Solidesulfovibrio fructosivorans JJ]: one gene and its partner. The protein of the gene in region 1 binds, or shares a complex with, the protein of each later gene. Links are inferred from orthologs where the notes say so. Each region holds a gene or a part of one and is shown in the gene's direction. Other genes may lie near its edges. The genes, in order: mnmE and mnmG.

Region 1 (15,334 bases):
GCCCGCTACAAGGCCCGCAAGAATATGGATATCGATCCGGCGAATATCCTCGTCACCAGCGGCTCCCAGCAAAGCCTGGACCTCATCGGCAAGGTCTTTCTCGATCCGGGCGATTTGCTCGCCGTGGAGCTTCCCGGCTACATCGGGGCCATACAGGCCTTTTCGCTGTTCGAGCCGGAGTTCGCCGGCGTGCCGCTGACGCCCCAGGGCCCGGACATCGACCGGTTGACGGAACTGCTGCTTACCCGGAAAGCCAAGATGTTCTACGCCGTGCCCAATTTCCAGAACCCCTCGGGCATGACCTACAGCCTGGCGGCCCGGCGGGCCGTGGCCGAGACGCTGCGCGTTTCCGACACGGTGTTCGTGGAGGACGATCCCTACGGCGAGTTGCGTTTCGCCGGCGAACCCATGCCCCCGGTGAGCTCGTTTTTACCCGGTGGGGACGGCTTCATGCTCGGCACCTTCTCCAAGATCGTCGCGCCGGGGCTGCGCCTGGGCTGGGTGGCGGCCACGCCGGAAGCCATGCCCAAGCTCGTCACCGCCAAGCAGGCTTCCGATCTGCACAGTTCCACCTTCGTGCAGCGGGTGCTCGTGCGCTACCTGATCGACAACGACCTCGACGCCCATATCGCCACGATCAAGTCCGTCTACGGCGCGCAGCGAAACCTCATGCTCGAGCGCATCAAAGCGGAATTCCCCGAGGGCGTCACCTGCACCGAGCCCGAGGGCGGCATGTTCCTCTGGGTAACCCTGCCCGAGGGCTGCTCGGCCTTCGACCTGTTCGACCTGTGCATCAAGGAGAAGGTGGCTTTCGTGCCGGGCGGGCCGTTTTTCGTCGACGGCGGGGGGGCGCGGGCCATGCGGCTCAACTTCTCCAACGCCGACCCGGACCGCATCGTGGAGGGCATCGCCCGCATGGGGCGCGGCATAAAGGCGCTTCTGGCCAAGACCAGCTGCGCCGCCGTCGCGTAGGGAAAGCGCAGCCATGCCCGCCAGCCGCCTTCCGGGCGACACCATCGCCGCCGTCGCCACCCCGCCCGGACGCGGCGGGGTCGGCATCGTGCGCCTAAGCGGCCCGCTGGCCAAGGCCGTCGCGACGAAGCTCTTCACCTCGGCCCGGCCGGATTTCGCGGGGCTTAGGCCCTACCGGCTGCACCACGGAACCGTGCGCGACGCTTCGGGCCGGGTGCTCGACGAGGTCATGGCGGCGTTTATGCCCGGTCCCGGGAGCTACACCGGCGAGGACACGGCGGAAATCTTCTGCCATGGCGCGCCGGTGGTGCTCGCCGCCGTCCTGGCCGCCGCCTGCGCGGCCGGGGCGCGGCCGGCCGGGCCCGGGGAATTCACCAAGCGGGCCTATCTCAACGGCCGGCTCGACCTGTCCCAGGCCGAGGCCGTGGCCGAACTCATCGCCGCCCGTGGCGCGGTGGACGCGTCCCTTGCTCTGACCCGTCTTTCCGGGGGCATGGGCGAGGCCGCCCGGGAGCTCGGCCGGGCGCTTGGCGAACTGCGGGCCGGGGTCTGCCTGGCCGTCGATTTTCCCGACGAGGAAGTGGAGTGCCAGCCCAAGGAGGCCTTTGCCGACGGGGTTGCCGCCGTCATGGACCGCATCGACGCGCTGCTTGCCGCCGGACGCCGGGCCAGGCCCTTTCGCGAAGGGGCGGTCGTGGCCCTTTTCGGCAAGGTCAACGCCGGCAAGTCCAGCCTCTTCAACGCCTTTCTGGGCACGGACCGGGCGCTTGTGGCCGACCAGCCCGGCACGACCCGGGATTATCTGGAAGAGGGGCTCGACCTGGACGGGGTGCCCGTGCGCCTGACGGATACGGCCGGGCTGCGCGAGACGCCGGACGCCGTGGAGGCGGCCGGCAAGAAGCGCGGCCGGGACGTGGCCGGCCGCGCTGACCTGGGGCTGTATGTCGTGGACGGCGCGGCCCCGTACGCCCCGGACCCCGAGGCCGAAGCGCTGCTGGAGGAACTTGGTCCCAGGCGCGTGCTGGTCGTGGTCAACAAGGCCGACCTGCCGGCGGCCGAGCCGGGCGCGGCCAAGAAGCTCAAGGCAAGGGGCCTGGAGACGGTGGCCGTCTCGGCGCGCACGGGTTTCGGCCTGACCGGGCTTTTAACCGCCATGCGCGAACGGCTGACCGCGACCGACGGCCCGCCCGAGCCGGCCGCGACGGCCCCGAATGCGCGCGAGGCGGCGAGCCTCGAAGCGGCCCGGCTGGAGCTGGCGGGGCTTGTGGCCGATATCCGGGCCGGCGTGCCTTACGATCTGTTGGGGGCGCGGCTCGAAACCGCCGCGGCGCTTGTTGCGGACATCACCGGCGAGACCACGCCCGATGATGTCCTCAATGCCGTCTTCTCGAAGTTCTGCATCGGCAAGTAGGGAACCCTACCGATCCAGCTTGTCGCGGATTTCCTTGGCCTCGGCCAGATCCGGGTCCTGGTCCAGGGCGCGGCAGGCGTAGTCGTAGGCGTCGTCCTTGCGGTTCCACTTGAGGTAGAACTTGGCGATGTTGAGAAAGGTCTTGGGATGGCCGCCGAAACTTCTGACCGCCCCCAGGTAGAGCTCCTCGGCCTTCTTGAATTCGCCCATCGAATCCCAGGCGTCGATGCCGAGCCGCCAGGCCTGCTGGTCATTGGGAAAGCGCTCGATGGCCAGGGAAAACATCTCCGCCGCTTCGGTCAAAAGCCCGGCTTCGAGAAACAGCGCGCCCACGTCGCGGATGACGCCTTCTTCCGCGCCGAACGTTTCCGCCACCCGCCGCAGATAGACCTTGCCCTTGGGAAAGCTCTGTTGGGCCAGATGCTCACGGCCCAGGCGCAGCCATTCTTCCTTTTGCTGGCCGCGCCGCTTGGCCGAATGCTCCTGGTCGCGCCGCTCGGCTTCCTCCATCTTGAGGCGCAGCGCGGTCAGCCTTTTCACCAGGATGATTTCGTCCCCGGGCTTGTAGCGCAGAAAGGGGGTGGTGGTGATGCCGATGCCGCTCAGAAACGAGACCACCCGGGGATGGCGGCTGAAATCGTCGCACATTTCCGCGAAAAGCAGGTCCACCTCGGAGCGGGCGAGGCCAAGGGCCGTGCGGGAGATTTTGAGCCCCAGGGCGTCGTTGGCCGCGTCGATGCAGCGATACAGATCGTCGCGCCGCAGATAGCCCCGGGCGCGGCTGATGTTTTCGCGAATGGCGCGCGCGTCCGCCTCCATGCGCTGGCGATCGACCTTGCGATGCATCATGTAGCCTCCTTGGCCGAATCCGGGCCTCAAGGAGGCCGGCGTGCTACAATCCCGCCAACGTCCTCAGGCTCGCTTCGTGCTCGCGGACCCAGGCCAGCAGGTCGCGCAGGATGGTTGCCGCGTCCCGTTTCGGCTTCCAGCCGAAATCGGCCGTCACACGCCTGTTGTCGCCGATGTAGATGGCCAGATCGGCCGGGCGGTTGACGGGATCGTTGCGGATGGCGATGGCGTTGCCCGTCAGTTCCTCGCAAAGGCGCGTGGTTTCCAGGAGCGACAGACTGGAAAACGTCCCGCCGCCGACGTTGTACACCTTCCCCTTGGCCTTCTCAAGGTCGCCAAGCTGTATGTCGAGCAGGTCAAAGAGGTCGTCGACGTGCAGCAGGTCGCGCACCTGTTTGCCCAGTCCGCCAAAGCCGATGTAGGACAGGCCGCGCTTGAAGTAGTGCGCCTGCACCCACAGGGAAAAGACGCCCTGGTCCACCTTGCCGAACTGCCAGGGGCCGGCGATCACGCCGCAGCGGTTGATTACCGCCCGCACGCCGTACATGGCCTCGTATTCGCGCAACACGAATTCCGAGCACAGCTTGGTGGCGCCGTACATCGACTTGGGACCGTTGAGGTCGAAATCGACGTCGAGGCCCTCGGAGGACCAGCCGCGCGGCCCGTCGGCGCAGTCCCAGACAAACCGCGACTCCTCTTCACGCACCGGGATGGCGTTGATCGGATCGTAGGGATAGACGCGGCTGGTGGAAAGAAACACCACATCGGCCGCGTTCTTGCGCGCCACCTCCAGGCAGTTGATCGTGCCCGTCAGGTTGGTGTTGATGAGATACTTGGGCGAGCCGCCGAAACCGGCCAGCACCGAAGGCTCGGCCGAACACTCGAGCAGCACGTCGATCTTGTCCGTAAACTCCATGTCCTCGGGATTGCGGATGTCGCCGTGCACGAACCGGATGCCCTCGGCCGCCAGACGCGGCACGTTGAACTCCGAGCCCCGACGCTTCAAATTGTCCAGCACGATGACCGTAAGCTCCGGATAGCGGCGCTTGAAGGCCACAGCCAAATTGCTGCCGACAAACCCGGCCCCGCCGGTGACAAGCATCGTCTGGTACTTGGACATGGACATGGAATGGAGACTCCTTTTGGGGATTGAGGAACCGGGGGAGGGAACCTTTTTTTGCAAAAAAAGGTTCCCTCCCCCGGACCCCCACCCTCCCAAAAAACTCTTAAAGGGTGCGCGACGATACGGTTGGGTGGGGTGTCGGACATCCGTTATCGCGGGGCGGTTTGGAGGTCGGCGTGCTCGGCGCGAAGCGGCGTGCGCCGCCGGCCTCCAAACCGCCCCGCAAGAAGGGGGGACCGGGGGGCCCGTGGCCCCCCGGCCGCCGGAGGCATCTTTTCTCTTCTCGTTCTTCTCTACTCGTGTTCGACGACGTCTTTTTGCGTCTCGTAGATTTCCTTGAGAATGGTCGGCACGTTGTAGGTGATCTTCCAGGTGGGGTAGTGCTGCTCGAACTTCTTGAGCCCGCTGATCCACCAAATGTGGTCGCCGATGCGGTTGTCGTCCTGGTACTCGTACTGGAGCTTTTTGCCGGAGATTTCTTCGCAAAGGGCGATGGCTTCGATCATGGAGCAGTTGGAGTAGGGGCCGCCGCCCATGTTGTAGACCTCGCCGACGCGGGGCTTTTCGAAGTAGTGCCACAGGCTGTTGACCAGGTCGTGGGCGTGGATGTTGTCGCGGACCTGTTTGCCCTTGTAGCCGTAGATGAAATACTTCTTGCCGCTGATGCAGCAGCGCATGAGGTAGGACAGGAAGCCGTGGAGCCGGGTGCCGGAGTGGGCCGGGCCGGTCAGACAGCCGCCGCGGAAGACGCCGGTGTGCAGGCCGAAATAGCGGCCGTATTCCTGCACCAGCACGTCGGCCGCCACCTTGGACGCGCCGAACAGGCTGTGCTTGGTGTGGTCGATGGACATGGTCTCGTCGATGCCGTCCTTGTAGGGGTGGGACGGGTCGATCTCGAAGCGGGTCTCTTTTTCGATCAGCGGCAGGTAGTTGGGCGTATCGCCGTAGACCTTGTTGGTGGAGGTGAAGATGAAAACCGCCTCGGGGCAGTGCTTGCGGTAGTTCTCCAACATCGTCAGGGTGCCGTTGGCATTGACGGTGAAGTCCATGTAGGGGTCGGAGGCGGCCCAGTCGTGGGAGGGCTGGGCGGCGCAGTGGATGACGGCTTTGACGTCCTTGCCGTAGCGGCCGTGGATCTTGGCAATGGCCTCGTGGTCGCGGATGTCGGCGTCGTAGTGGGTGTAGTTCTTGTAGGCGTTTTCGAGGCGCTTGCGGTTCCAGGAAGTGTCGGCGTCCTCGCCGAAAAAGGTCTTGCGCAGGTTGTTGTCGATGCCGACGATGTCAAAGCCCTTTTCGCTGAAGAATCTGACGGTTTCCGAACCGATCAGGCCGGCCGAGCCGGTAACGATGGCGACTGCCACAGGAGTTCTCCTTTTGACGGATTGGGTGCGCGTCCCGGGGACGGCTTACGCGGCTCCGGCCTGGCGTGGTCTTCTGGCCAGAAACATCGCGCCCACGAGAAAGCGCAGGAAATACATGCCGAAGGTTTTGCCCGGATGGGAAAGAAGCCTTCGGTAGCGGCCTTGTTCGACAAAGACGCCAAAAAACCGATAGGCGGCGCCGTACTGGCGACGGACGTCGGGGTCCCGATCGGTCCATTTGGCGATATAGGCCTCGGCGCTGCCCGTGTAGTACGTCTTTTTCCTCAGGTAGCGAACGAGGTCGAAAGCGGCTTCGTTGTGGAAAAGAAGGGGCGTGTCCTGGCCGCTTTTTTCCTCGAAGCGGATAAGGTCTTCGAGAAAGTCCTGGCGCGGCAGGCCGGCGACATAGGCGTCCACCGCGTCGAAATCGTAGCGCGACAGGAGGCCGATGGTGCCGATGCGTTTGAGCTTCTTGTCCAGGTCCCAGTCCTCGGGGCCGGTCAGGGAGGTATCGAAGCCGCCCACGGCGGCGAATGCGTCCTTGGCGATGAAGCGGGCGCCGTCGATAACGGTGCCGTCGTAGAAGCTGCGCTCGAAGCGGCGCACGGACGGAAAGTAGTCCGCGCCGAGCACGATTTCCGGAATATGCAACGCGACATGGCGGCCGGCGGCCATTTTCTCCACGCAGCGGCGCACCACGGTGCGCGAGAGGATCATGTCGGCGTCGAGAAACATGACGTAGCGCCCGCCCGCCACCTCGAGCATGCCGTGGTTGCGCTGGGCCGAGCGTTCCGGGCCCATGTCGCGCACGATGTCGGCGTGGCGGCCGGCGATGGCCTTGGTGTCGTCGGTGCTGGCGTTATCGACGACGATGATCTCCAGGAACTCCCGGGGGTAGTCCTGGGCGGCCACGGACGCCAGACAGGCGCCGATGTTGGCGGCTTCGTTTTTGGTGGTGACCACCACCGATACGCGGTCCAAGGCTAACGCTCCCCGCCTGCGGCATGGTCGGCGGACGGACGTTGTCTGGCGGCTGTGCGATGGTGTCGGGTCATGACGGCGGCAAGGATGCGGCGGGCTCGCCTTATTTACAGCCGCAATCCTTGTTGCGGCTTTTGTTGAGCAGATGCCCCACGAGCTTGCCGGCGGCCCGGAACAGGAACTTCACGTCATCCACATCGCGGATGCTCATGATCTTGCGTGCGATAAACGCCGGCGTCAATGCGGCCTTATACAACTCATCCTTGAATTGCAACACGTCGTCATTCGATATCGGACTTTTCCAGACCGAGGCCCGCATATCGTACTCGTCCCAGTTCTCCGTGGTCAGCCAGCCGTTCTCCTTGGCTTCGGCGAAAAGCGGCGTGCCCGGGTAGGGGACGACGATGGTGGCCTGCAAGGTATTGAGCAGGCCTCTGGAAAAGAGCGACTTGGCGAAGTCGATGGTGCGCCGGGCGTCTTCGCGCGTTTCCCAGGGATAGCCGACCATGGTGGTGATGTGGGGCTCGAGGCCGGCCTTTTTGGCCATGGCCACGGTCTGTTCGATCTGTTCGACCTTGATGCCCTTGCACAGGCGGTTGAGGGTCGCCTGGGACATGGATTCGAGGCCGATGAGGATGAAGCGGAAATTGGCTTTTTTGAGCAGGTTCCACTGGTCCTGGGTCAGTTCGCCCACCCGCATGTTGCAGCCCATGACGACTTTCTTGTGGAGTCCCTTGTCGATGAGCCGCTGGCAGAATTCCTCGAGCCAGGCTCCGCGCGGAAAACAGCCGGAGTCGTCGAAAATTTCGCGCACGCCGCGCTCGGTCACCAGCCGCTCGATCTCGGCCACATGGCGTTCGGGAGAAACCGTGCGGTAGGTCGCGCCCGGAAAGAGCGTGGTCCAGGAGCAAAAAGTGCAGCGGCCCCACCAGCAGTCCCGGCCGGCCATGACGTAGGTGCCGGGCGTGTACTTGAAGTTGCCGTTTTTATAGGCGTAGCGCTGCCATTTGGTCAGGTCGCGGTCGATGTAGGGCAGGTCGTCGAGGTTGTGGTTGAGCGACCCCATGCCGCCGTCGACGATCTCGCCCCCTTCGCGCCGCCACACGCCGGCCGGCATGGGCACGTCCTTGCCGTCGAGGTGGTCGGCCAGATCGGCCAGGATGAAGTCGAAGTCGCCGCCGGCGATGACGTAATCCACGGAACTTTGTTCCATGGTTTCCCGGGGCAGGGCCGTGACGTGGTCGCCCATGAGGACCACGGCCGCTTTGGGCAGCCTTGCCTTGACGTCGGCCACGATCTTCCAGTGCCTGGTCACGACCGGGGTCTTGGTCTCCATGGCGACCAGGTCCGGGGCCTTTTTGACCAGATCGGCCATGAAGGCGTCGTAGGTCATCTCGTCGGCGATGCCGTCGTCGAAGGTGACGCTGTGGCCGCGCGAGGCGCACAGGCTCGCGGCGTAGGAGGGCACCATGGGATAGATGTAGGTCGGATTGGTGAACCACTGGAACTGGCGGTTCTGGGAGAGCAGCGGCGTGCCCTTGTCCGAGGCGAGCGGCGGATAAGCCACGGAAATTTTCATGTTACCTGCCGAGACTGCTGATCAGTTTTTTCTTGGTGAGGCCGTAGAGAAAGCGCAGGCCGTACCAGACGTGGGTAAGGGCCACGAAGGGCAGAGCGGCGAGCGCGACGGCCGGGGACTCGAAACGCACGAGATCGGCCAGGATCAAGAGTAAAAAGACGGCGTAGGCGGCAAACCCCAGGCCGATGAGTTCTCCGGCGCAGGGGAGCGCGGAGACGCCGCCGGCGGCCACGAACAGGCCGTGCAGGATCGAAGCCGCGATGAAAAGCACCCACAACGACGGCAGGAAATAGCGCAGGCGGCGGGAGGTCTCGGGATGCACGCGCACGAAATGCCCCCGGTGCAGGCCGTAGTTGCCGACCTGGCGCAGGTGCTTTTTCAGTCCCGGCCGGCGGTGGTGCCAAACGAAAAGTTCGGGCAGATAGCGGATCGCGCCGCCTTTCTTGTGCACCAGGTCCAGGCAGAACTTGGTGTCCTCGCCGGGCCAGCAGGCGGTGTCGAAACCGCCGACATCGAAAAAGGCCTCGCGGGAGACGATGAGGTTCACGGTGGGCCAGTCGTCCACCAGCCGGCTTGGCGGAGTGGGGCGGTAGCGCTCGGGAAAACCGGTGAGGCGGCTTAAAAACACCGCGCCCGAGGCCCGGGCCCAGAAAGGATCGTCGGGCGGGGTTACGGCCGGACCGCCCACGGCGGCAAGCCCCGGGTCGTCTTCGAAGGCCACCCGGGCCACGGTCAGCCAGGCCGGGTCGGGATAGGCATCGTCGTCGATGAAGGCGAGGTAGGCCCCGAGCGCCTGGAGCGCGCCCCGGTCGCGCTTGACGGCCGGGGAAACCGGGCCGGTGGCCACGGCGCGCACGCGCGGGTCGTCCGTGTAGGCGGCGACGTCCATGGGCGCGTCGGGCAGGAGGATGACCTCGAAATCCTTCTCGATAAGCCCCAGCAGGTGCGGCAGGCTTTCGACGAGGTAGGGGCCGGGCGCCTTGAAGGGGATGATGATGGAAAATAGGGGCGCGTCGGGAATGGCTGTCGGGATCACTGCTGCCCGTCCCAGTTTCCGGCGCGGCAGCGCACGATATAAAGCGGCCGGTTGACGACCTCGGTGTGGATGTGGCCGATGTAAAGGGACATCATGCCGAGGGCGCAAAGGACCACGCCGATAAGCAGGGTGTTGAAGACCGTGAAAAAGGCGATGGGCGTGATGTTGGCCCCGACGAACCAGTTGGCCAGGACCATGAGCACGAGCAGCGGGATGGTCACGGCCATGATGCCGAGACCGAGGTAGCCGGTTAGCCGCAGCGGCACCAGGGAAAAGGAGGTGAAGCTGTTTATGGCCAGATTGAAGAGCTTCTTGACGGAATAGGCCGGCTCGCCCTGGCTTCTGGCCGGGGCGCAAAAGGAGATGTAGGTCTTTTTGTAGCCCATCCAGTCGATGATGCCCCTAAACATGCGCGAGCCTTCGGTGAACTTGGCGAGCGTGCGCACGACCTTTTTGTCCAGCAGGCGGAAGTCCGTGGAATTGGGGGGCAGGTCGAGGTCGGTGAACCGGCGCATGAACCAATAAAAGCCCTTGGAGCCGATTTTTTTGACCAGGGTGTAGTCGGCGACCTTCTCGCGGATGGTGGCCACGATGTCGTAGCCTTCCTCCCACTTGGCGATGAGCTCGGGGATGACCTCGGGCGGGTGCTGGAGGTCGGCGTCGAGGCAGATGACGGCGTCCGCCCCGATGGAGGCCTCGACCCCGGCGGTCAGCGCCATCTCCTTGCCGAAGTTGCGGGAAAACATGAGCCCCTTGAAGCGGGGATCGGCGGCGACCAGGGATTCGACGATGGACCAGGAGTCGTCGCGGCTGCCGTCGTCGACGAACAGGCAGTCCCAATCGTAGGGCAGGGCGTCCATGACCGCGACCACGCTGTCGCGAAGCGCGTAAAGGCCCTTGCCCTCGTTGTACACGGGGACCACAAGGGAAATTTTGCCGCCGCGCCCGGGGGCGCGGCGGCTGGCGTCATCGTGCGTCATTGAGCGGACCGTTCCCGGCTACTTTTCGCGCATGAAGGCGTCAAAGTAATCGATGGTTTTCTTGAGGCCCTCGGAAAGCGGCACCTTGGGCTCCCAGCCGAGCTTGGCCTTGGCCAGGGTGATGTCCGGACGGCGCTGCTTGGGGTCGTCCTTGGGCAGGGGCCGATAGTCGATGGTCGATTTCGAGCCGGTGTATTCGATGACCATCTTGGCCAGTTCCAGAATGGTGAACTCGCCGGGATTGCCGGTGTTGATCGGGCCGGTGAAGTCGTCGGGGGTGTCCATCAGGCGCAGGAACGCCTCGATGAGGTCGTCGACGTAGCAAAACGACCGGGTCTGCTGGCCCTGGCCGTAAACGGTCAGCGGCTCGCCGCGAAGGGCCTGGATGATGAAGTTGGACACCACACGGCCGTCGTTGGGGTGCATGCGCGGCCCGTAGGTGTTGAAGATCCGGGCCACCTTGATGCGCAGGTTGTGCTGGCGGTGGTAGTCGAAGAAAAGGGTTTCGGCGCAGCGCTTGCCCTCGTCGTAGCAGGAGCGGAAACCGATGGGGTTGACATTACCCCAGTAGGATTCGGGCTGCGGGTGCACGGAAGGGTCGCCGTAGACCTCGGAAGTCGAGGCCTGCATGATCTTGGCCCGAAGCCGCTTGGCCAGCCCGAGCATGTTGATGGCCCCGTGCACGCTCGTCTTGGTGGTCTGGACCGGGTCGTGCTGGTAGTGGATGGGCGAGGCCGGGCAGGCCAAGTTGAAGATCTCGTCGACTTCCACGTACAGGGGAAAGGTGATGTCATGACGCATGAGCTCGAAATGCGGATTATCGAGCAGGTGTTTGACGTTTTGCTTGGCTCCGGTGAAGTAGTTGTCCAAGCAGATGACGTCGCAACCCTCGTTAATCAGCCGTTCGCACAGATGCGAACCAAGGAAACCGGCGCCGCCGGTGACGAGAACGCGTTTTTTCAGGTGCATGGCTTAAGCCTTGAAACACGGTTTTGGTAGAAGGTTATGTGAAGGCAAGGCGACCTAGTAAACCCGTTTTTTCCGAATGTAAACTCATTGCCAGGCAAGCACGGCCCACTCCCCGCTGGTGCGTGTCTCGGGCTCGGGCAGCCCTGTGGCGCGGTAGGCGGCGGCCACGGCCGGGGCCTGCTCCACCAGGATGCCGGAGAGGACGAGCACGCCGCCGGCGGCCACGTGGCCGGCCAGGCGGGGGGCCATGGCGATGAGCGGCGCGGCCAGGATGTTGGCGGCCACGATGTCGAAGACGGCCTCCGGCGAAACCGCCCCCACGCCGCCGACGGCCAGGCTCATGGCCTCGTCCACGGCGTTTAAGCGCAGGTTTTCCGCCGCGCACCACACCGCCTGGGGATCGATGTCCAGGCCGACGCCGGTAAGGCCCAGCTTGGCGAGCCCGATGCCGAGGATGCCCGAACCCGTGCCGAGGTCCAGAAACCGTTTCCCGGCGACGAGGCGGCCGGTCGCGGCGCAGGCGGCGAAGGCCTCCAGGCAAAGGGCCGTGGTCGGGTGGTGCCCGGTGCCAAAGGCCATCTTGGGCTCGATGAGGATGGGCGCGCGGCCTTCGGTGTCGGTGTCGGCCAGCCAGGGCGGCAATATCTCATAGATGCCGCCCACGGCGATGGGCGTGAAAAATTCCTTCCAGGCCGCGCCCCAGTCCTCTTCCTCGAGGGTGTCGAGGGCCACGGGAATATCCGGCCAGTCCTCGCCCACGGCGGCGGCGAAATCCCGGGCCGGCGGCCCGTCTTCCAGATGCACCCGGAAGCGCACGGCCGCGCCGTCGTCCGTCGGCGTCTCCTCCCAGCCCTGGGCCGCGCGTTCGGCCAGCCAGGCCTCCACCCGCTCGGCCAGATCGCCGGTATCGGGGACGGTGATGTCCACTCGCAGTAACGTCCGCACACGTACTCCTTAAATGAAGGGCAGGGGCGCTGCCCCTGTAACCCCGGCAGGGGAGGCGCTGCCTCCCCCGCACCCCTCCGCCGAGGGGCCAAGGGGCCCCCGGACCCCCCATAAAGGGTTTGGGGGATATACGGGAATTGGGAAGATGCCTATCGGGAAATGGGCGCGGCGGCAACGCCGGACGCCTGGCGCATCCCGCTGAGGAGGTGCCGTTCCACAACCCATTAAAAAGTTAAGGAAGGGGAGAGCGCGAGAGGGGAGAACCCTTTTCAAAGGGTTTCCCCTCTCGCATCTCTTTCCCCTCTTCTCTTATCGCCTACGCGTTGGCGTCGGCCAGGGAGCCGATGCCCGAGGCGTAGGCTCCCAGCGCATCCTTGGACGGGAGACCATCCGGCCCCGACGCGTAGCTGGGGACGGCGAAGGACCGTAAGTCCGCCACGTGGTCGAGGGTCTGGGTCATAAGGCTGTAGCCGGCTTCCGACCCCATGATGGTAATGCGGGGAAAATCGTCCATCATGGTCTCCTTGGGCTGCCGTCCGTAAAGCCGGCGCTGGCGATCGTCGTCTCGTGGGCCGCAACCCGCGGACCGCGTGGCCGTGCCGCCACAGTTGCCTGATGAAACGTTTGGGAAGGGGAGGGCACGAACGGGAAGAACCCTTTTGCAAAGGGCTTTTCCTCTCGCACCTTTTTCCCTTCTTCTTTTATCTCTTACGCGTTGGCGTCGGCCAGAGAGCCGATGCCCGAGGTGTAGGCCCCGAGCACGTCCTTGGAAAACTGGTAGGTCTGGCTCATGTCGTTGGTCATGGACGCGTGGGAGCCCGCCCCGCCGCTGTTCATGTAGTCCAGCGTCTTGCTCACCACGGCCGCGCCGAAGGTTTGTTTGTCGGTCGGCGCAAAGGAGGTGAAGGATGAGGAACCGGTGTTGTTCATGGTGTCCAGCGTCTTGGACACGATGCCGTAGGAGGCTTCCGCCCCCATCGCGCTGGAATAGTTGATCGCGCTCATGGCGTCCTCTCCTTGCCGACCTGTCCGGCCGGCTGTCGATACCGCTTATAGTATGCCTGTAGCCAGCGGTTCCCCGGTCGTCAAGGGGACGGGCGCGGGATTATTTTTCTTGCGCTGCGGCGGGGGCGGCGTCGGTTACGGAACGCAGGACCGCGCGCAGCCGGCCGGACGGGTCGGCCAGGGCCAGCCGTCTGGCGAAACGTTTTTCCTGTCCCGTTTTCACGGCCGTGGCCGCGGCCAGGACGACTTCCTCCAGGCCCGGCCCCAGGCGGAAGGCGGCCAGGTCGGCCAGGCCGAGGGTTAGTCCGAGGGACCAGTCGTCCGGGCGGTGGAGGGTGAGGTTGGACATGAGGGCCACGCGTTCGGGTTCGCTGCCGGGCAGGCGCGCGAGCAGCCTGTCCAGGCGTCGGTCGATTTCCAGGTCGTCCGGGGCGAGGGCTTTGGCCGCCACCAGGCATTGGACGGCGTTTTCCGGCAGATGGCGGGTCGGGTCGAACACCATGCCCGGCGCGGCTTCGTAGCCGGCCGCCTCCAGGGCTCCGGCGAAGTGGAGCAGGTAGTCGCGTGGGCCGGACAGGCGGGGGATGTCCCGGCGTCCGTGGCCGGCCTGGGCCACGTAGGCGAGGCGGGCCTCTCCCGGGGCGTCCAGGCGGCAGGCGGCCAGACAGCAGGCCGTGGCCGTCAGCGGATGCCCGGACAGCGCCGGCCGGGCCAGGCAGAAGCCGATGAGGGCCAGCACGGCGTTTCGGTCTCCGGCCCCGAGCACCGTCTGGATGCGGGCGGCCATGACCTCCGGGGTGTCCGGAACGGCGGCGAGGCGCTGCCAGATCATCGATCCGGCCAGGGCCAGCTGCCCGGAGCGGCGCAGGTGGTAGAGGGCGAGGGCTTCGGCCGTGGCCGCCTCGGGGCCGCGCGGGGGGGCGGCGCAGCGGCCGGCCAGCTCGAGCAGGGCGGCCGCCCGGTGGAGGGGCAGGTGGCGGGCGGCCACGGCGGCGTGGGCGGCCCGGCCCATTTTCTCGGTCAGGTCCGGATGGGTCAGGGCGAAACGGAGGCGGTCGTCGAGTTCCAGCACATCATCATAATAGAAGGCCTCGCGCTCCGGGACGAAAAGCGTGTCCACGCCCTCGGGCCGGCGTTCGGCCACGGGCAGGCAACCGCTGGAAGCGGCCTCGAACAGGCGCAGGTTGATTTCGCCGGCAATGGACTCGTTGGGCACGATCCGGGCGGCGTCGTAGAAGGCGGCCATGGCTTCGCCGTGGACGTCGTCGCGCATGACGAGTCCGTAACGGGCCATATGCTCGGCGAACCATTGGCGTCGCCGGCGCTGGGGGGTGACGCGGCCGACGAAGGCCAGGGGCATGGCGCGGTCGGCATGGGGCACGAAGGGGCGGGGCGCGCCGTGCCAGGGCACCCAGGCCGCGTGCGGCGCGCCGGCGGCGGCAAACGCCTTCGCCAAATGGGGCTGGGTGGTGGCCACGGCGGAAAAGCCCCGGGCGTAGTGGCGTTGCCAGAAAAAATTGAGGTGCGGATCAAGGGCCCAGTACACGACCGGGCAAGGCGTCTTTGCGAGGTCGGTCAGCACCAGCCTCGCGCCGAGATTTTCCTGGTGGATGACGCAGTCCGGCGGTTCGGGCAGGCCGGCCAGAAGCTCCGGCAGGCTTGCCGTGCCCCGGGGCGGGTCGAGGCGCGTCGCGCGCACGCCCAGATGCGTCAGGGCCGGCCCGAGGTGCGAGTGGATGAGGCAGACGGTTTTAATCCGGGCGGCCATGGTCCGGTCCGGGGAAAGGCGGCGGTTCGCGTTATGGCGTCCCGCATGGACGCGGCGCGTCCCACGCGTCCCCGGGCGCGCCCCTTCCGGCCGGCGTCATGACGGTCCGGCGTGTCCCGCATCGGCGAAAGTCCCGTTTTTTTCCGCGTGCCCGGCCCGGCAGGGGGCGGGACGGACGGCGCGGGCCGGGCGGACGGTCGTTGGCGTGAACCTAGGCCATGACGACGGAATTCTCGCAGTCGCCGAACGGGGAAAAGGCGTGCTTGTCCGATTCGGGGTCGCTGATCCAGATCTCCCCATCGATCAGATAGCGGAACTGGTATTCGCGGCCGGTCGGGAGGTCAAGGGTAACGGA
Region 2 (15,389 bases), on another replicon or contig:
TCCGGCCGCAACACGCCCCAGCGCGGGGCCACGGTGCCATAGGCCAGCCCGCCGTCGGGCAGCGGGCAGATGGTCACCACGGCGGCCTTGCCCGTGTCCAAGTCCTGGTAGGCCACGAAATCGGCGGGCTTGAAGCGACGCACCGGGCAGCCCCGATCCGTCACCCAGCGCCCGGCGGCCAAAAGCGAACCGTCGGCGGCAAAAGCCACTGAGGCGAGGTTGCCGTTGTCCACGCCGGTCAGGTTCGGCGCGCCAAGAAGATTCAGCGTCTCGGCGTCCAGCACCGTGACGGCGGCGGTATCGGTAAAGCCCACGGCGAGCTGGGTCCCGTCCGGGGAAAAAGCCAGGGAAAAGGGACGCGAACCGCCCTGGGTCCTGGTCTTGGCCACGAGCGACAGACTCGTGTCCGTCACTTTGTACAGGCGGATGGCCCCGTCGTAGCAGGTGGTGGCCAGATGGCCCTTGCCGTCGAAGGCCGCGCCGTAGGACTCGCCGCCGTAAGCCTTGTCCCCGCCGACCAGGGACAGGTCGGACAGCCGCCAGACGCGCACGCCCTCCTCGCCCATGACCGCGGCCAGGTATGCGCCGTCGTGGGATACGGCCAGGTGGTTGATCACGCTCGGCAGGCCGGTCAGGCGCTTGACCATGCGGCCGGTCTCGCGCTCGAAAATATAGATGCTGTGGGTCTTGTCCCAGCCATAGCCGGTCCAGCCGCCGCAAAAGACGTAGCGGCCGTCGGGGCTCATGGCCACGCTGTAGAGCCTGCCCTCGTAGCCGTGGCCGATGGGCGGGCGCAGCACACGCAGTTGTTCGCCGGTCTTGATGTCCCAGACGCGGCAGGTTTTGTCGTCCGAGGCGGTTGCCAGATAGCGGCCGAGGCCATCCACGGCGATGCGCTTTATGAGCGCCGTGTGCATGCCGGTTTCGATGCGCAGTATGGGTTCGGCCGGCGGCGTACCGGCCGACGCGGCGGTGACGTGGCAGAAGGCGACAAGGATCAGGATGGCAGTCAGAATCAGGACGCGAAGGCGCATACGGTCACTCCTCGCCCCGTAACGGGCGGCGCGCATTCTTGTCCCAGTCGCAAACGGCGTCAAGAGGCGGGAGTGAAGGGGAAAAAGGAAAAAGCGTGCGAGAGGGGAAACCCTTTTGCAAAGGGTTCTCCCCTCTCGCGCTCTCCCCTTCCTAAATCTTCTATCTGACGGGATTAACTCTACGTAATATTTTGTTTTTACCAAACAAGAGTTCGGAAAACAAAACACCACAAGAGGAGATGGCCATAAGGCATATCGTTAAAAAGGCGATCCTAAATATTTTATGAACGTTGCGTAATCTCAGTCAGCATGCTCTCCATTGAAACAAGGAACCAGGAAAAGGACTTGCCCTTTTGGGAAGGACAGGCGGTTGCGCGGGGATGCCGGCATGGCCTGGGAATACTGTTCCCTCGCGCAGGAAGACCACCTTCCGCTATCTTGAAAATAACGCTCCATCCCGCATCGGGTGAAGCCCTTCACCCCCTTTGAAAGTTTTTGAAGGGGGTCCAGGGGGAAACTTTTTTCAAAAAGTTTCCCCCTGGCCGCCGGAGGCATCTCCGCCTCTTCGCCCTACTCCCCACCAGCCCGACTTGCCCGGTCCACCAAATAAACGATGGACTGGTAGGGTACGCCGCCGTGGTAGGACAACCCGATCTCGCAGGTACGGCTGTTGCTGTACCCCGACGTGGTGGTGGCCGGCAGCTTGCCGCGCAACTCGGCCAGAGCGGAAGCGTTGAGTTCCGGGTAGAAAAAGCCCCGGTCGCCGGCGAAGCCGCAGCAGTGGATGTCGCGCGGCACGACGACCTCGCGGGCGCAACGTTCGGCCAGGGCCGTGAACTTGGCCGTAAGCCCTATTTTGACCGAGGAGCAGGACACGTGGACGGCCACGGTTTCGGCCACGGGCGTGATGTCGAGGTACGGCAGGCAGTAGTCGGTGATAAATTCCACCGGTTCGTGCAGCTTGAGCCCCGGCTCCATGTGGGTGCGCATGGTGTAGAGGCAGGGGCTGGCGTCGCAGAGGATCGGGATTTCGCCGTCATTGCTGGCCCTTCGCAAGGCCGCCTCGAGCTCCCTGGATTTGCGTCCGGCCTCGCCGTGCATGCCCTTGGACTCGAGCGTGAGCCCGCAGCACAGCTCGCGCATGCCTTCCGGGAAGACGACGTCGTAGCCGGCCTTGGCCAGGATCGACATGGTGGCTTCGAAAAGTCCGCGCTGATCGGGGTCCAGGGCCGAGGGGCCCATGGAGCGGGTGGTGCAGCTCGGGAAGTAGACCACCTTGCGCCCCGTGCCATGACAGGTGGGATGAAAACGCGCCTTGGGCGCGGCCTTGGGCGCGTAGGGCGTCCAGTAAGGGACCATGCCCCGGCTCAGTTTGCGCAGCCCGTGGGTCATGGCGGTCATGGCCGACGTGCCGAGCAGGCGGTGCACGGCGTTCGACAGCCAAAGCCCCTTGGCGGAAAGGGCTGTGACAAGGCCGTAATGGTCGGCCACCCATCGCCCGATCCTGCGGCCGCGCTCGGTCGCTTCGCGCCGGCGGTAGTCCTTGGTGAAAACGCCCGTATCCACGGACACCGGGCAGACCGTTGCGCACAAGCCGTCGGCGGCGCAGGTCTGGTTGCCGTAATATTGGTAGTCTTCGTGAAAGAGGTCGAAGTCCGCCTTGTCCCCCTTGGCGGCGGCAAGGGCCATGTGGCGTTGGAGGGTGATGCGCTGGCGCGGGGTGGTGGTGACGTTTCGCGAGGGGCAGATGGACTCGCAGTAGCCGCATTCGATGCAGGGGTCGATCAACGGGCTCACCTTGGGCAAGGGCTTCAGGTTCTTCATGTGCACCTGCGGGTCATCGGTGAGGATCACGCCCGGGTTGAGCAGGTTTTCCGGGTCGAAGGCGCGTTTGAGGCGTTTCATGAACGCATAGGCCGTGGCCCCCCACTCCATCTCCACAAACGGGGCCATGTTCCGGCCGGTGCCGTGCTCGCCCTTGAGCGACCCGTCGTAGCGGCCGACGACCATATTGGTGACATCGTCGATCAGGTGCTTGTAGTTGGCGACGGAGGCCGGATCGCCGAAATCCGGGCAAAAAACGAAGTGGATGTTGCCTTCCAGGGCATGGCCGAAAATGATGCCTTCGGCGAAGCCGTGGTGGCGCATGAGGCGCTGGACCTCCACCGTGCCCTCGGCCAGCTTGTCAATGGGAAAGACCACGTCCTCGATGATGACGGCGGAACCGGGTTTGCGCGCGCCGCCGACCGAGGTGAAAAGGCCGCGCCGGATGTTCCAGAGCTTTTCGTAATCTTCCTTCTTGTCCATAAAGAGCAGCGGAAAAAGCGGCGAAAGTCCGGACACCCGGTCCAGAGCGGCCTCGATCTGGGCGAGCAAGCCCGGCTTGTCCGCCGCGCGCACCTCGACCAGCACAGCGGCGGCGTCTTCGTCGAGTCCTTTGAGAGAGGACGGCATGCCCGGCTTGTCCTCGACGGAGCGCAACGAGGCCCGGTCCATAAGTTCGGCCGCGGCCACGGGCAGGGACTTGAGCAGCGCGGCGGCACGGCAGGCGTCGGCGATACTCGGGTAGAGCATCAGCGACGAGGCCTTGTGGGGATGTTCGACGACCGTGCGGTAGGTGACCTCACTGATAAAGGCCAGCGTGCCTTCGGAACCGACGACGAGGTGGAGCAGGATATCGAAGGGCTCGGTGAAATCCACAAAGGCGTTCAGGCTGTAGCCCGTCGTGTTCTTGATCTTGAATTTGCGGCGGATGCGCTCGGTAAGCGCGGCATCGGCGGCGATCTCGTCGCGGATGGCGGCGAGCTCGGCCAAAAGCCCGGCATGGATCTTCTCGAAACGCGCCCGGGATACGGGGTCGGCCGTGTCCAGGGCGGTGCCGTCCACAAAGACGAGCTTCATGGATTCCACGGTCTTGTAACTGTTTTCCGCCGTGCCGCAACACATGCCCGAGGAGTTGTTGGCCGCGATGCCGCCGATCATGCAGGCATTGATCGACGCCGGGTCCGGGCCGATCTTGCGGCCATAAGGGGCCAGACGGAAATTGGCCTCGGCCCCGATGACGCCGGGCTCGATACTGACATGGGATGCGCCGGGGTGGATGCGCAATCCCCGGAAGTTGCCGGCGAGATAGACCAGCACCGAGTCGGTGAGCGCCTGTCCGGACAGGCTGGTGCCGGCGGTGCGGAAGGTGACGGACACCTTGGCGCCCGAGGCGGCGCGCAGAATGTGCGCCACTTCCGCCTCGTCCGTGGCCTTGACCACGATCTTGGGGACCAGCCGGTAGAAGCTGGCGTCATCGCCCAGGGCCAGGGTGTGAAACGGCCCGAGGAAAATGCGGTCCGCCGGGAGGAACGCGGCAATGCGGTCGTAAAACGTCTTATGCGCCGGAGGCAGCGTGCTGTCGTGGCCGGGATGCGTCATGGGAAGGCTCCTTGGCGGCGGGGCGCGTCGCTTGGGGGAATGAAGGTTTCTTATGCCACTATTTTCCGGGGTTGGGCAATGGGCGGGCCATGGGATGCGACATGACGCGGCAACAGCGTATTTCCTATCATTTTGGTTTTCTTTGAAGAATACACGTCAAGGCAAAATGGATGACAAAACAGGCGAAATGGCTATAATGAGATATTGAATTTTCACCGCCGACGCGGCCAATTGGAGATGCAAGGAGAGTCGCTTGTTTTTCAATCTGTTTACCCCTGGCACGAGTACAATGCCGCCATCCTTTGAACCCGCATCCAACAGGCGAGATGCGTCAAAGGCCCTTCCCGACGCCTATTCCTTGAAGACCGGGAGCATCCCCAAATATTTCCAGGCACTGCTGGCGTTGCCTGTGCCCGAAGTCTTCGATGCGGCGTTTTTTGCCGATATCGGATTCCGCTACGCCATCGACCGCGCGTTTATCGATATTCTTAAAGAAATGCGTTTTCTTCATGCCGACGGCAGGCCGACACGGCGTTACTTCGACTTCCATGACGGCATTGCGGCTTCCGACGCACTCCTTGACGGTATCCGCGACGCCTACGGCGGGCTCCTGGAAATGGAACCCGATGCCCGCGCCCTGCCGCAACGCCAGATATTCGAGACACTCAAGGCGTTATACGCCGGCAGCAAACCAGACATGATGGTCATTGGCATCGCCAAGACCTTCGTGGCGCTTTGCCAATACGCCGAGGAAATCGATCGCAACCCTCCGCCGCTGCACGCCGCCACGGAAGTGCGGACCGAGGATGCCGGCAAACAAGACGAGGCGGGCGCGGAATCTCCTTCTTCGGGCGCGCCCCGGGAGGCGATGGAAGCCGACCGGCCCGAACCGGCGCTTTCCCTTGATGCGGTCGCGGAGGCGACTCCGGCCGAGGAGCCGGAAACGGCGCGCGCCGAGAGCGCGGACGAGCCCGCCCTTTCGTTCGTGCCCCCCGAACCGGGTTTCTTTCCCGAGCCGGCGGCAACGGACCTTGTCCCCGATCGGCCGGAAACGGTCGTCCCGGACGACGTCTCTGAGGAGCCCATCCTCTTGACGTTGGACCAGCCGGAAGCTGACGGACCGGTCGAGGCATCCGTGGCGGACTCCCTGGACGCTCCTTTCGAGCTGGAAACGCCGCAAGAAAGGACTAAAATCGGGCGTTCCTTCGACCATGACACGGCCCCCCGCTCTTTGGAACAACCAGAGGACGCGATGTCGACAGAGGAGGCCCGGATCGAGAGCACCGTTGCCGGGCCCGAACCGGGCACCCCGGCTGACGGAATCGAAATCGTCATCGACGGGGATGCCCGACCGGAAACGTCCGTAGTCGCCTCTCCCGCGCTGCCGCGTCTCGAGCTCGACGCGTCCTGGCAACCCTCACAGGCCGCCACGGCCGCGCCGGCCGACACCGCGCAAGAGCCCCTTTCCGGCGCCGATCCGGCCCCAAAAGCCCCGACAGTCCCGGCCGCCTCGACGCAAGAGGACATCCCTGCCGGCGACCAGCAGGCCTCCCTCCTGCCCCCCCTTGTCCTGGAAGAGGAAGCCTCGCCGACGACGCAACCGCCCGAGGCGGCGGAAGAGCCGGCGACGCCGGCGGCAAGCGTGTCCCCCAACCTCGCATTGGAACCGGAAACCCGGGAAAACGAAGCGACCGTTGCGCCCGGAATCGACGCTTTGACTGCCGAAGACCTCTCTCCGGACGCCGCGACGCAGGATGTTTCGCCCCTCTCCTTCACGGAAACAGCGCCCGGTGCCGATCCTGCCGGGGAAGACATTCCCGAAACCTCTCCCCACGAGGCGGGACCGGAACTTACGTCGCCGATGCGCCTTTCCGTGCATGGCGTTTATGCAAGCGACGCCCAGCCGCATACCATCAATTTCGTGCTGCCGGAGACCCGGGACCATGCCGTGTACGAGGCCATTTTCGCCAGCTTCAGGCGGCAGTTCCTCAAAGCGGAAAAATAAGCCTCCTTCCGAAACAAAAAAAGGCGCTCCGGTCGGAGCGCCTTTTTTATGGGAGACGGCGCGCGCGCCGTCACATTTCCTTGATGACATCAACCAGCACATTGGTCACTTTCTCGGCGTTCTCCTTGAAGATCGTGACGATCTCCTCCCAGTTCACCGGCGGCTCGTCCGTCTTCCAGCAGTCGTAGTCCGTGCTCATGGCCACGGCGGCGTAGGGCACGCCGGCTTCCACGGCCAGGGCGCACTCCGTGGCCACGCTCATGTTGATGACGTCGGCCCCGAGGATGCGAAACATGTTGGACTCGGCCCGGGTCGAAAAACGCGGCCCTTCGATGGTCACCACCGTCCCTTTGTCATGATGGCGATAGCCGAACTTGCGGCAGGCGCTTATGAGCAGTTCGCGAAGCGGCTCGGAAAACGGGTCGGCCATGGGGGTATGGGCCGGATTGTGGGGTTCGAAACGGTCGTGGAAGGTCGCCACCCGGCGCTTGGTGAAGTCGATGAACTGGTCGAGGATGACGAGGTCGCCCCGGCCGATCTCCTGGCGCAACGAGCCCACGGCCGTGGTGGAAAGGATGGCCGCGCAACCGACCGCGCGCAGGGCGTGAATGTTGGCCCGGTAGTTGACGTGGCTCGGCGTGGCCGTGTGGGCGCGCCCGTGGCGGGCCAGAAGCACCACGCTCTTGCCGGCGATCTTGCCCTGGCGCAGGGTCGAATTCGGCGGCCCGTACGGGGTATCGAGCTCCAGGTCGGTGGGGTTGTCGAGGATGTTGGGATCGTCCAGGCCGCTGCCGCCGATGATGCCGATCTTCATGTGGTTAGGCTCTCAACGGTCCGTACCCGGCAAGGCCGGACGGACCGCTTCCATGTTGCGGGTTTTCGCTGCCGACCGGACGCCGATTGCGCCTATTCCCTGCGCGATAGCTCCGGACGTCATGCTTCGCGGCCGGCCTCAGGCAATCTGCAGGATGCTCTCGCAGTCGTAGGTGCTAAACTGTTGCTTGCCGTTTAAAAAGGTCAGCTCGATGACCACGCCGATGCCGACGATTGCGGCCCCGAATTCTTCCACCAGCTTCACCACCCCGGAAAGCGTGCCGCCGGTCGCCAGCAAATCGTCGATGACCAGCACCTTTTCGCCGCGCAACAGCGCGTCCTCGTGCATGCACAGCGTATCGGAACCGTATTCCAGGTCGTAGGAGACGGACCGCGTCTTGTAGGGCAGCTTGCCGGGTTTGCGCACCGGCACGAAGCCGATGCCCATCTTGTAGGCGAGCGCCGCGCCGAAAATGAATCCCCGGGCCTCGGCGGCCACGATCTTGGTCGCTCCCGACGCGGCAAAGCGTTCTGCCAGCGCGTCCACGGCCCGGCGAAACCCTTCCGGATCGCCCAAAAGCGGCGTGATGTCGAAAAAGAGGATGCCCTGCTTGGGATAGTCCGGGATGTCGCGAATGAGTTTGCGCAGATCCATGGCCGTCTCCTTGAAAAATGCGAAGTGGTACCGAGTCGGATTAGGGATTTTGCCAGGCATGGTCAAGCGGCCTTGGCCCGAAACGGAAGCTGCGTTACAAGGCCCCCATGCAAACGCAACACACCGCCTTCCCTTGCGACATGCTCGTTGCCGCCGGCATCCTGGTCACCCAGGACGACGACCGGCGAATACTTTCCGACGCGGCCCTGGTCGTAACCGATGGGCGCATCGCGGCCATTGGCCCGGCCGATGCCCTGGCCAAGGCCTACGCGCCGCGAGAGACCCTCGACCTGTCGGGCTGCCTGGTGCTGCCGGGGCTCGTCAATACCCACGGCCACGCGGCCATGACGCTTTTCCGGGGACTGTGCGACGACGCGCCGCTTTCCGTCTGGCTCTCCGAGCACATCTGGCCGGCCGAGGCAAGGCTCGACGCGGCGGCCGTTTCCCTCGGCACACGGCTTGCCTGCGCCGAGATGCTGGCCACGGGCACGACCTGCTTTTGCGACGCCTATCTGTATGTCGACGCCATCGCCGACGCGGTGGAGGAAGCGGGCATGCGCGCCGTCATCAGCCAGGGCGTGTTCGAGATCGAAAACGCCGGGTTCAAGACCGTGGACGCGGCCTTAAACGCCGCCGGGGCGCTCACCGACCGGCTGGCCGGCCACGACCGGCTGCGCCCGGCCATTTTTCCCCACGCGGTCTACACCTGCTCGGCCAAAACACTGACGCGCTGCGCCGATTTCGCCCGGTCCCAAAACGTGCTCCTGTCCACCCACGCCGCGGAAACCGCCCGGGAAAACGAGGATTGCCTCCAAGCCAACGGCGCGCGGGTCATCCCCTACCTCAACGAACTGGGGCTGCTCGGCCAAAATACCCTGCTGGCCCACGGCGTGGCCCTCGATGCCGCCGATATCGGCATTCTGGCCGCAACCGGCACGTCCGTGGCCCATTGCCCCAAAAGCAACATGAAGCTCGGCAGCGGGATCGCGCCCGTGGCCGCCCTGCGCGAGGCCGGGGTGACGGTTGCCCTCGGCACCGACGGCGCGGCCAGCAACAATACCCTGAACCTCATTTCGGAAATGCAGACCGCCGCCCTGCTCCAGAAGGTGGCCGCCTGCGACCCCACCCTGCTTGCGGCCGAGGCGGCCCTGGACATGGCCACCCGCGACGGCGCGGCCGCCATCGGCTGGCCGGAACTCGGACGCCTGACGGTCGGCGGCCCGGCCGACCTGTGCGCCCTGGACATGAGCCGGCCGCAACTCACCCCGGCTTTCGATCCCGTTTCGGACGCCGTCTACGCGGCCAACGGCGGCGAAGTCGCCTGCACCATGGTGGCGGGCAAGGTGCTCTACCGAAACGGCGCATTCCCGGGGTTCGACTACCCCGCCCTCGTGGCCGCCTTCAAGGAAACGGCGGCGCGGCTCACGCGGCCCGGGGCTTGACAAAACCCGCCGGCTCCATAATAAAGGCTGGCTTTCCGCTGAAATCATTCCCGCGCCCCAATTCTGCGCGGCCCGGAGGTTATTCCCATGTCCCAGGTCATTACCGTCAACGGCGTCGAGTGCCATCCCATCGTGGACAAATGCGAGGGCTGCGAACGCATCCTGGAGCAGGACGGCGGCAAATACTGCAAGAGCTATCCCATGCCCGAACGCAAATGGGCCCAGAAGGTCTGCAACTTCGCTACCCACGTCAAGCTCGAAGTCGACAAGGGCGGCAAGGTCAGCATCAACCCCTTGAAGGCTTCCAAGCGCGCCGCCCGCGGCCGTTAGGAGAGATTAGAGGCAGGGTGCGAGAGGGGAAACCCTTTAAAGAGGGTTCTCCCCTCTCGCGCTCTCCCCTTCCTAAATCTTTTTTCTTTCGAGGGTTGTCATACCGCATCTTTTTTGCGTCCATGCCGGGAGGCTTGCCTTCCGGCTTTTTGCGTTTGCGTGTCCGGTTTGCCATCGCCCAACCAAGCGGCTATGCATGAACGGTATGCCGAAATGTCCTTCCAACCGCCCGGAGCCCCTATGTTAGACGCCCTGCTTGCGCGGCTCGACGCCATGCGCGACACGGTCATCGACCTGCAACGCGAACTGACCGCCATACCCGCCCTCGGCCCGGACAACGGCGGCCCCGGCGAACGGGAAAAAGCCGATCGCTTAAAAGCCCTGCTCGCCGCCATGGGCTTTCCCGAAGCCCGGGAAATAAACGCCCCGGATTCACGCGTACCCTGCGGCCACCGGCCGAACCTGGCCGTGGTCATCCCGGGCAGGGATACGTCCCGCACCCTGTGGGTCATCTCCCATATCGACATCGTGCCGCCGGGCGACCGCACCCTGTGGAAGACCGATCCCTATACCCTGGCCGTGGACGGCGACGCCATTTTCGGCCGGGGCGTGGAAGACAACCAGCAGGCCATCGCCAGCTCGGTTGCCCTCGGCAAGGCGATCCTCGACGCCGGGGAGACGCCGCCCATCAATTACGGCCTGCTCTTCGTGGCCGACGAGGAAACCGGCAGCAAGTACGGCCTCGATTACGTGGCCGAACACCACGACGGCCTTTTCACCCCGGACGACCTCTTTCTCGTGCCCGACTTCGGCCAGGCCGACAGCGAGATGGTCGAGGTGGCCGAAAAAAGCATGCTGTGGCTGAAAATCATCGTCAACGGCCGGCAATGCCATGCCTCCACACCGGAAGCCGGCGTCAACTCCCTGGCCGCCGCCGCGCTTTTCATCCTCAAGATTCCCAAGCTCCACGACCGCTTTCCGGCCAAGAATCCGCTGTTCCAGCCGGCCAACTCCACCTTCGAGCCGACCAAGAAAGAGGCCAACGTGGAGAACATCAACACCATCCCCGGCCGCGACGTGTTCTACGTCGACTGCCGCGTGCTGCCCGAGTATCCCCTGGACGACGTGCTCGCCGTCATCCGCGAATACGGCGCCGAGGTCGAGGCCGCCTGCGGCGTGACCGTCGACTACGAGGTCGTGCAGCGGGAACAGGCCGCCCCGACCACCCCGGAAGACGCCCCCATCGTGCGCAAGGTCATGAGCGCCGTCCGGGCGGTCTACGGCGCCAATCCCCGCCCCATGGGCATCGGCGGCGGCACCGTGGCCGCCTACCTGCGCCGGCGCGGCTACCCGACCGTGGTCTGGGCCACCCTCGTGCACAACGCCCACCAGCCCAACGAACGCTCCAGCATCCGCGCCACCCTGGGCGACGCCAAGGTCATGGCCCGGGTGTTGTTCGAGTAGGGAAGCGCAATCGGGGTTCCGCCCCGCTCCCCGCCGGGGGCAACCATCCCCCCGGCCCACCTTCACGTCTGACAAGGGTAGAGAAAAATGCGGTTCATGCAGTGGTTGAAAGAGAGACGCCTCGGCCAATGCCGCCGGCCGTCGGGCCTTCTTGGCGAATACGTGGCCCGGCGCATGAACCGCTACCATTATCCGCTGACCAGCTGGGGCCTGGACCACGTCCTGGTCGGAAAAGACAACTTCGTTTTGGACATCGGCTGCGGCGGCGGCCGCACCGCCGGCCGGCTGGCCAGGCTCGCCCCGGACGGCCTGGTCGTCGGCATCGACGTCTCGGACAAAAGCCTGGGCCTTTCCCGGCGCGTCAACCGCAAAGCCATCCAGCAAGGCCATGTCGCCATCCGCAAGGCCTCGGTCATGGAAATCCCCTTCCCGGCGGATACGTTCCATCTGGCCACGGCCGTGGAGACGCACTATTTCTGGCCAGACATCACCAAGGGACTGGCGGAAATCCTGCGGGTGCTGCGGCCGGGCGGCAGCTTTGTGCTGATCGCCGAAGTCTACCGTTGCGACCGCTTCGACGCCCGCAACCGCAAATGGCTGGAACTCACGCCCATGGCCTACCTCGACACGACGGAATTCCACGACTGCTTCGCCGCCGCCGGCTTCGACGGCATCGGCGTCTACGAGCACACCGAAGAAGGTTGGATCTGCTGCGTCGGCCGAAAGAAGAGGCCTCCGGCGGCCGGGGGGAACTTTTTTTAAAAAAAAAGTTCCCCCCGGACCCCCTTCCAAAAAATTTTCATAATATTATCCTGGCAATGTGCATTGACACCATACCTATTGGCTTATTCCCTTCCCAACGTATTCTCTGTGTCCATCACCACCCCCGTTAAAAGTTTTTTGAAGGGGGTGCAGGGGGAAACTTTTTTCAAAAAGTTTCCCCCTGCCCGCCGGAGGCATCCCATCCCATGACATTCGACCTTATCGTCGTCGGCGCCGGGCACGCCGGGTGCGAGGCGGCCATGGCCGCGGCCCGACTGGGACTTGAGACGCTGCTTGTGACCCAAAACGTGGACCGCATCGGCCATTTGTCCTGCAACCCGGCCATCGGCGGGCTGGCCAAGGGGCACATGGTCCGCGAAATCGACGCGCTCGGCGGCATGATGGGCCTTTGGGCCGACGCGGCCGGCATCCAGTTCCGCACCCTCAACACCCGCAAAGGGCCGGCCGTGCGCTCCACCCGGGCCCAGATCGACCGCGACGCCTACATGCGCGTGGTCAAGGCGGCGGTTTTCGGCCAGGACAATCTGACCGTGCGCCAGGACTCGGTGGAGGAGGTGCTGGCCGTGGACGGCCGGGCCCGCGGGGTGCGCGTGGCCTCGGGAGAGGATTTCGCGGCCCGGGTAGTGCTTCTCACCACCGGCACGTTTCTTTGCGGCCTCATGCACATCGGGCTGACCAAGCTTCGCGGCGGCCGGCTCGGCGATCCGCCCTCGGACGGGCTTTCGGCCAGCCTGCGCCGCCACGGCATCGCCCTTGGCCGGCTCAAGACCGGCACCACGCCCCGGCTTTTGGCCAAGAGCATCGATTTTTCCGTCACCACGCCCCAGCCCGGGGACACCTCTCCCCCGCCGTTCAGCTTCCATGGCCCGGGGCCTATCTTGCCGCAGGTTCCCTGCCATCTGACCTACACCAACGCCCGCACCCACGAGGCCATCCGGGCCGGATTCGACCGTTCGCCGCTTTTTACCGGCGTCATCGAGGGCACGGGGGCGCGCTATTGTCCGTCGGTGGAGGACAAGGTGGCGCGGTTTCCCGAGCGCGACCGCCATCACGTCTTTCTGGAACCGGAAGGCCTGGAGAGCCCGGAAATCTATCCCAACGGCATCTCCACGAGCCTGCCCATCGAGACGCAAAAGGCCATGATCGCCACCATCCCGGGGCTGGAAAAGGCGGTCATCGTGCGCCCCGGCTATGCCATTGAATACGACTACGCCGACCCGGTGCAGCTTTTGCCCACGCTCGAGACCAAGGCCCTGCCCGGGCTCTATCTGGCCGGCCAGATCAACGGCACCTCGGGTTACGAGGAGGCGGCGGGACAAGGGCTGTGGGCGGCGCTCAACGTCTTTTGCGCCCTGGCCGGGCGCGAGCCGTTCCTGCCCCGGCGCGATCAGGCCTACACCGCCGTGCTGGTTGACGATCTGGTCACCAAGGGCACGAGCGAACCCTACCGCATGTTCACCTCCCGGGCCGAGCACCGGCTGCTGTTGCGCGAGGGCAACGCCGACGCGAGGCTCACCCCCATGGGCCGGGAACTCGGCCTAGTCGGCGACCGCCAGTGGGATCTGTATCGCCGCAAGGAGGCGGCGCTCGCCGCCGTCATCGAAGGAATCGCCGCGCGCCGAGTGCGGCCCGACGACTGCGACGACGCGGACTGGCAGACGCTTGGCGGCCGGCCCCATGACCGCAGTCTGCGCCTGGAGGAGCTTTTGCGCCGGCCCGAGGTGGGAATTGCCGATCTGGCCCGTTTCTGGCCGGAGTTGGGGAGTCTCGATGCGATCATCGCCGTGGAAGCCGAAACGCGGATCAAATACGAAGGGTATCTGCGCCGCCAGGAAGAGCTGGCCGGGCGCATGGACCGCCTGGAAGCCGTGCTGTTGCCGCCGGGGATCGACTATGCCGCCGTGGCCGGATTGTCGCGGGAGGTGGTGGAAAAACTCACGCGCATCGCGCCGCGCAGCCTGGGCCAGGCCGGGCGCATCTCCGGCGTCACCCCGGCCGCGCTTTCCTGCCTGGAAATCCATCTGAAAAAGCATTTCGACTGATCGCGCGGGCTTGTGCCTGTCAGGATGTTCGCTTATGGAGAATTTATGCTTTCTTCCAGGGCCATAGGCGAACTCCCGGCTTTTTTGAGCCTCTTCGACCCCGGTTGGTGGAATCGCATGCTCGACGCCACCACTTCGGGGCATTATTCGCCCGAGGCCATGATCCTGATGGCCGGCGTCTTCGGCCTGGCTTTTCTGGCCATCACCGCCGGCTTTTTCCTCAAAATCCATATAGGGAAAAAGGAAGCCGTCCCGTCTTCCTGGATCGTCAGCCCCGGCGAAATCCGCGCCCTCCTCGACACGGCCCAGACCCAGCGCAGCAAGGTGCGGGTCAGCTTCGTGCGCGATGATCCCGGCGCCCGCTCCACCGACGCCTCCATCCTGTCCGCCGATCCCGCCCGGGGCATCGAACTGGAAATGACCTCCCTCGTGCGGGCCACGCCGTCCTGGATCGGCAAGCTGGTGGTCTGCGATTTCAGACTGCGCCTGGACCCGCGCAAGGATTACCAGACCTTTTACAACTTCGTGACCCCCATCATGGCCGTCCGCAAGGCCAACGACGATTTCGTCCATATGCACGTGGGCTGGCCGACCCGGCTCGAACTCGAGCAGAAACGGGGATTCTTGCGGGTGGAGCCTCCCCGGGCATTTGTGCTCGAATTGGCCCTGTGGCACGAAAACACCATCAAGATGGCCAAGGGCAATTTCGCCCTGCCCTCCACCTGGGGCAAGCCCCTGGTGCGTCTGGACCCGAATCTCGCCAAGCCAGACGTCGAGCTGCGCAACATTTCCGGCGGCGGCCTGCGCCTGGAAGTCCAGGCCGAAGCCATGAACAACCACACCGGGCTTTTCGAGCCTGCCAACCGTTTTCTCATGCATCTGCTTTTGGCCGAGCCGGAAGCCGAACAGCCCGTGGAATTTTTCCTGGCCTTGCGTTTGCAAAACGCCTACGGCGATCCCGGCCTCTCCGGCACCAAGGGCTTCGGCTTCCATATCCTGAGCTTCGGCGTGCCGACCGAAACGCCCCGGGAGAACCTGTCCTGGAAGACCGCCGCCGCCGGCGTCCCGGCCCTGGACGATTGGGCCTTCAGGCGGCATCTGGCCATGTACCGCTCCCGGGGGGAATGACGCCTGCCCCCGTTATAAAAAGAGCGGGCAGAACGAAGACGGATCGCGCCAGGAGGGCGCAATCCGGTTTCAAAAAGCCGGCGCGGCGACGGCGCGGTCCGGCCCATGGACGGGCAGCGGTGATTTTGCTATCCGGGCCACGTTTTTTCGCGAAACGTCGGCAGGATGTCACGTACGGCGGCCCATAATGACCGATGTCGCGCCTTTTGGGATAATATGATCTTATTGTCTCGGGAAATATAACCATTCAAATATGTTGCCGTCGCCATC

The links.
Region 2: the proteins of mnmE (region 1) and mnmG are in contact, whole or in part, in a solved structure (PDB 9HIP), measured with the Escherichia coli proteins. The link is inferred for Solidesulfovibrio fructosivorans JJ] from one-to-one orthologs.

Annotation. Positions count from the first base shown.
Region 1 is NZ_AECZ01000014.1:84,030-99,363, reverse strand. What follows is about bases 331-3,184. They hold mnmE (tRNA uridine-5-carboxymethylaminomethyl(34) synthesis GTPase MnmE), read left to right. Parts: upstream 331-985; coding sequence 986-2,383; downstream 2,384-3,184. Other genes in these bases: DESFRDRAFT_RS11545 (tetratricopeptide repeat protein), read right to left, coding at 2,390-3,184; DESFRDRAFT_RS11555 (aminotransferase-like domain-containing protein), read left to right, coding at 331-972. Also shown: more of DESFRDRAFT_RS11555, read left to right, coding at 1-330; more of DESFRDRAFT_RS11545, read right to left, coding at 3,185-3,232; DESFRDRAFT_RS11540 (NAD-dependent epimerase/dehydratase family protein), read right to left, coding at 3,276-4,358; DESFRDRAFT_RS11535 (NAD-dependent epimerase/dehydratase family protein), read right to left, coding at 4,649-5,716; DESFRDRAFT_RS11530 (glycosyltransferase), read right to left, coding at 5,762-6,697; DESFRDRAFT_RS11525 (B12-binding domain-containing radical SAM protein), read right to left, coding at 6,801-8,276; DESFRDRAFT_RS11520 (glycosyltransferase family 2 protein), read right to left, coding at 8,278-9,312; DESFRDRAFT_RS11515 (glycosyltransferase family 2 protein), read right to left, coding at 9,309-10,292; DESFRDRAFT_RS11510 (UDP-glucuronic acid decarboxylase family protein), read right to left, coding at 10,311-11,261; DESFRDRAFT_RS11505 (50S ribosomal protein L11 methyltransferase), read right to left, coding at 11,346-12,206; DESFRDRAFT_RS11500 (hypothetical protein), read right to left, coding at 12,523-12,720; DESFRDRAFT_RS11495 (hypothetical protein), read right to left, coding at 12,915-13,211; DESFRDRAFT_RS11490 (glycosyltransferase family protein), read right to left, coding at 13,312-14,979; DESFRDRAFT_RS11485 (isoamylase early set domain-containing protein), read right to left, coding at 15,191-15,334. UniProt on the Escherichia coli protein: Exhibits a very high intrinsic GTPase hydrolysis rate. Involved in the addition of a carboxymethylaminomethyl (cmnm) group at the wobble position (U34) of certain tRNAs, forming tRNA-cmnm(5)s(2)U34.
Region 2 is NZ_AECZ01000011.1:42,047-57,435, forward strand. Bases 11,654-14,562 are described here. They hold mnmG (tRNA uridine-5-carboxymethylaminomethyl(34) synthesis enzyme MnmG), read left to right. Parts: upstream 11,654-12,134; coding sequence 12,135-13,991; downstream 13,992-14,562. Other genes in these bases: DESFRDRAFT_RS09580 (class I SAM-dependent methyltransferase), read left to right, coding at 11,654-11,928; DESFRDRAFT_RS09590 (hypothetical protein), read left to right, coding at 14,037-14,562. Outside these bases: DESFRDRAFT_RS09540 (caspase family protein), read right to left, coding at 1-1,034; DESFRDRAFT_RS09545 (FAD-binding and (Fe-S)-binding domain-containing protein), read right to left, coding at 1,605-4,457; DESFRDRAFT_RS09550 (DUF5343 domain-containing protein), read left to right, coding at 4,816-6,462; mtnP (S-methyl-5'-thioadenosine phosphorylase), read right to left, coding at 6,533-7,276; DESFRDRAFT_RS09560 (adenine phosphoribosyltransferase), read right to left, coding at 7,415-7,930; DESFRDRAFT_RS09565 (amidohydrolase), read left to right, coding at 8,038-9,372; DESFRDRAFT_RS09570 (PxxKW family cysteine-rich protein), read left to right, coding at 9,460-9,702; DESFRDRAFT_RS09575 (M20 family metallo-hydrolase), read left to right, coding at 9,943-11,166; more of DESFRDRAFT_RS09580, read left to right, coding at 11,263-11,653; more of DESFRDRAFT_RS09590, read left to right, coding at 14,563-15,119. UniProt on the Escherichia coli protein: NAD-binding protein involved in the addition of a carboxymethylaminomethyl (cmnm) group at the wobble position (U34) of certain tRNAs, forming tRNA-cmnm(5)s(2)U34.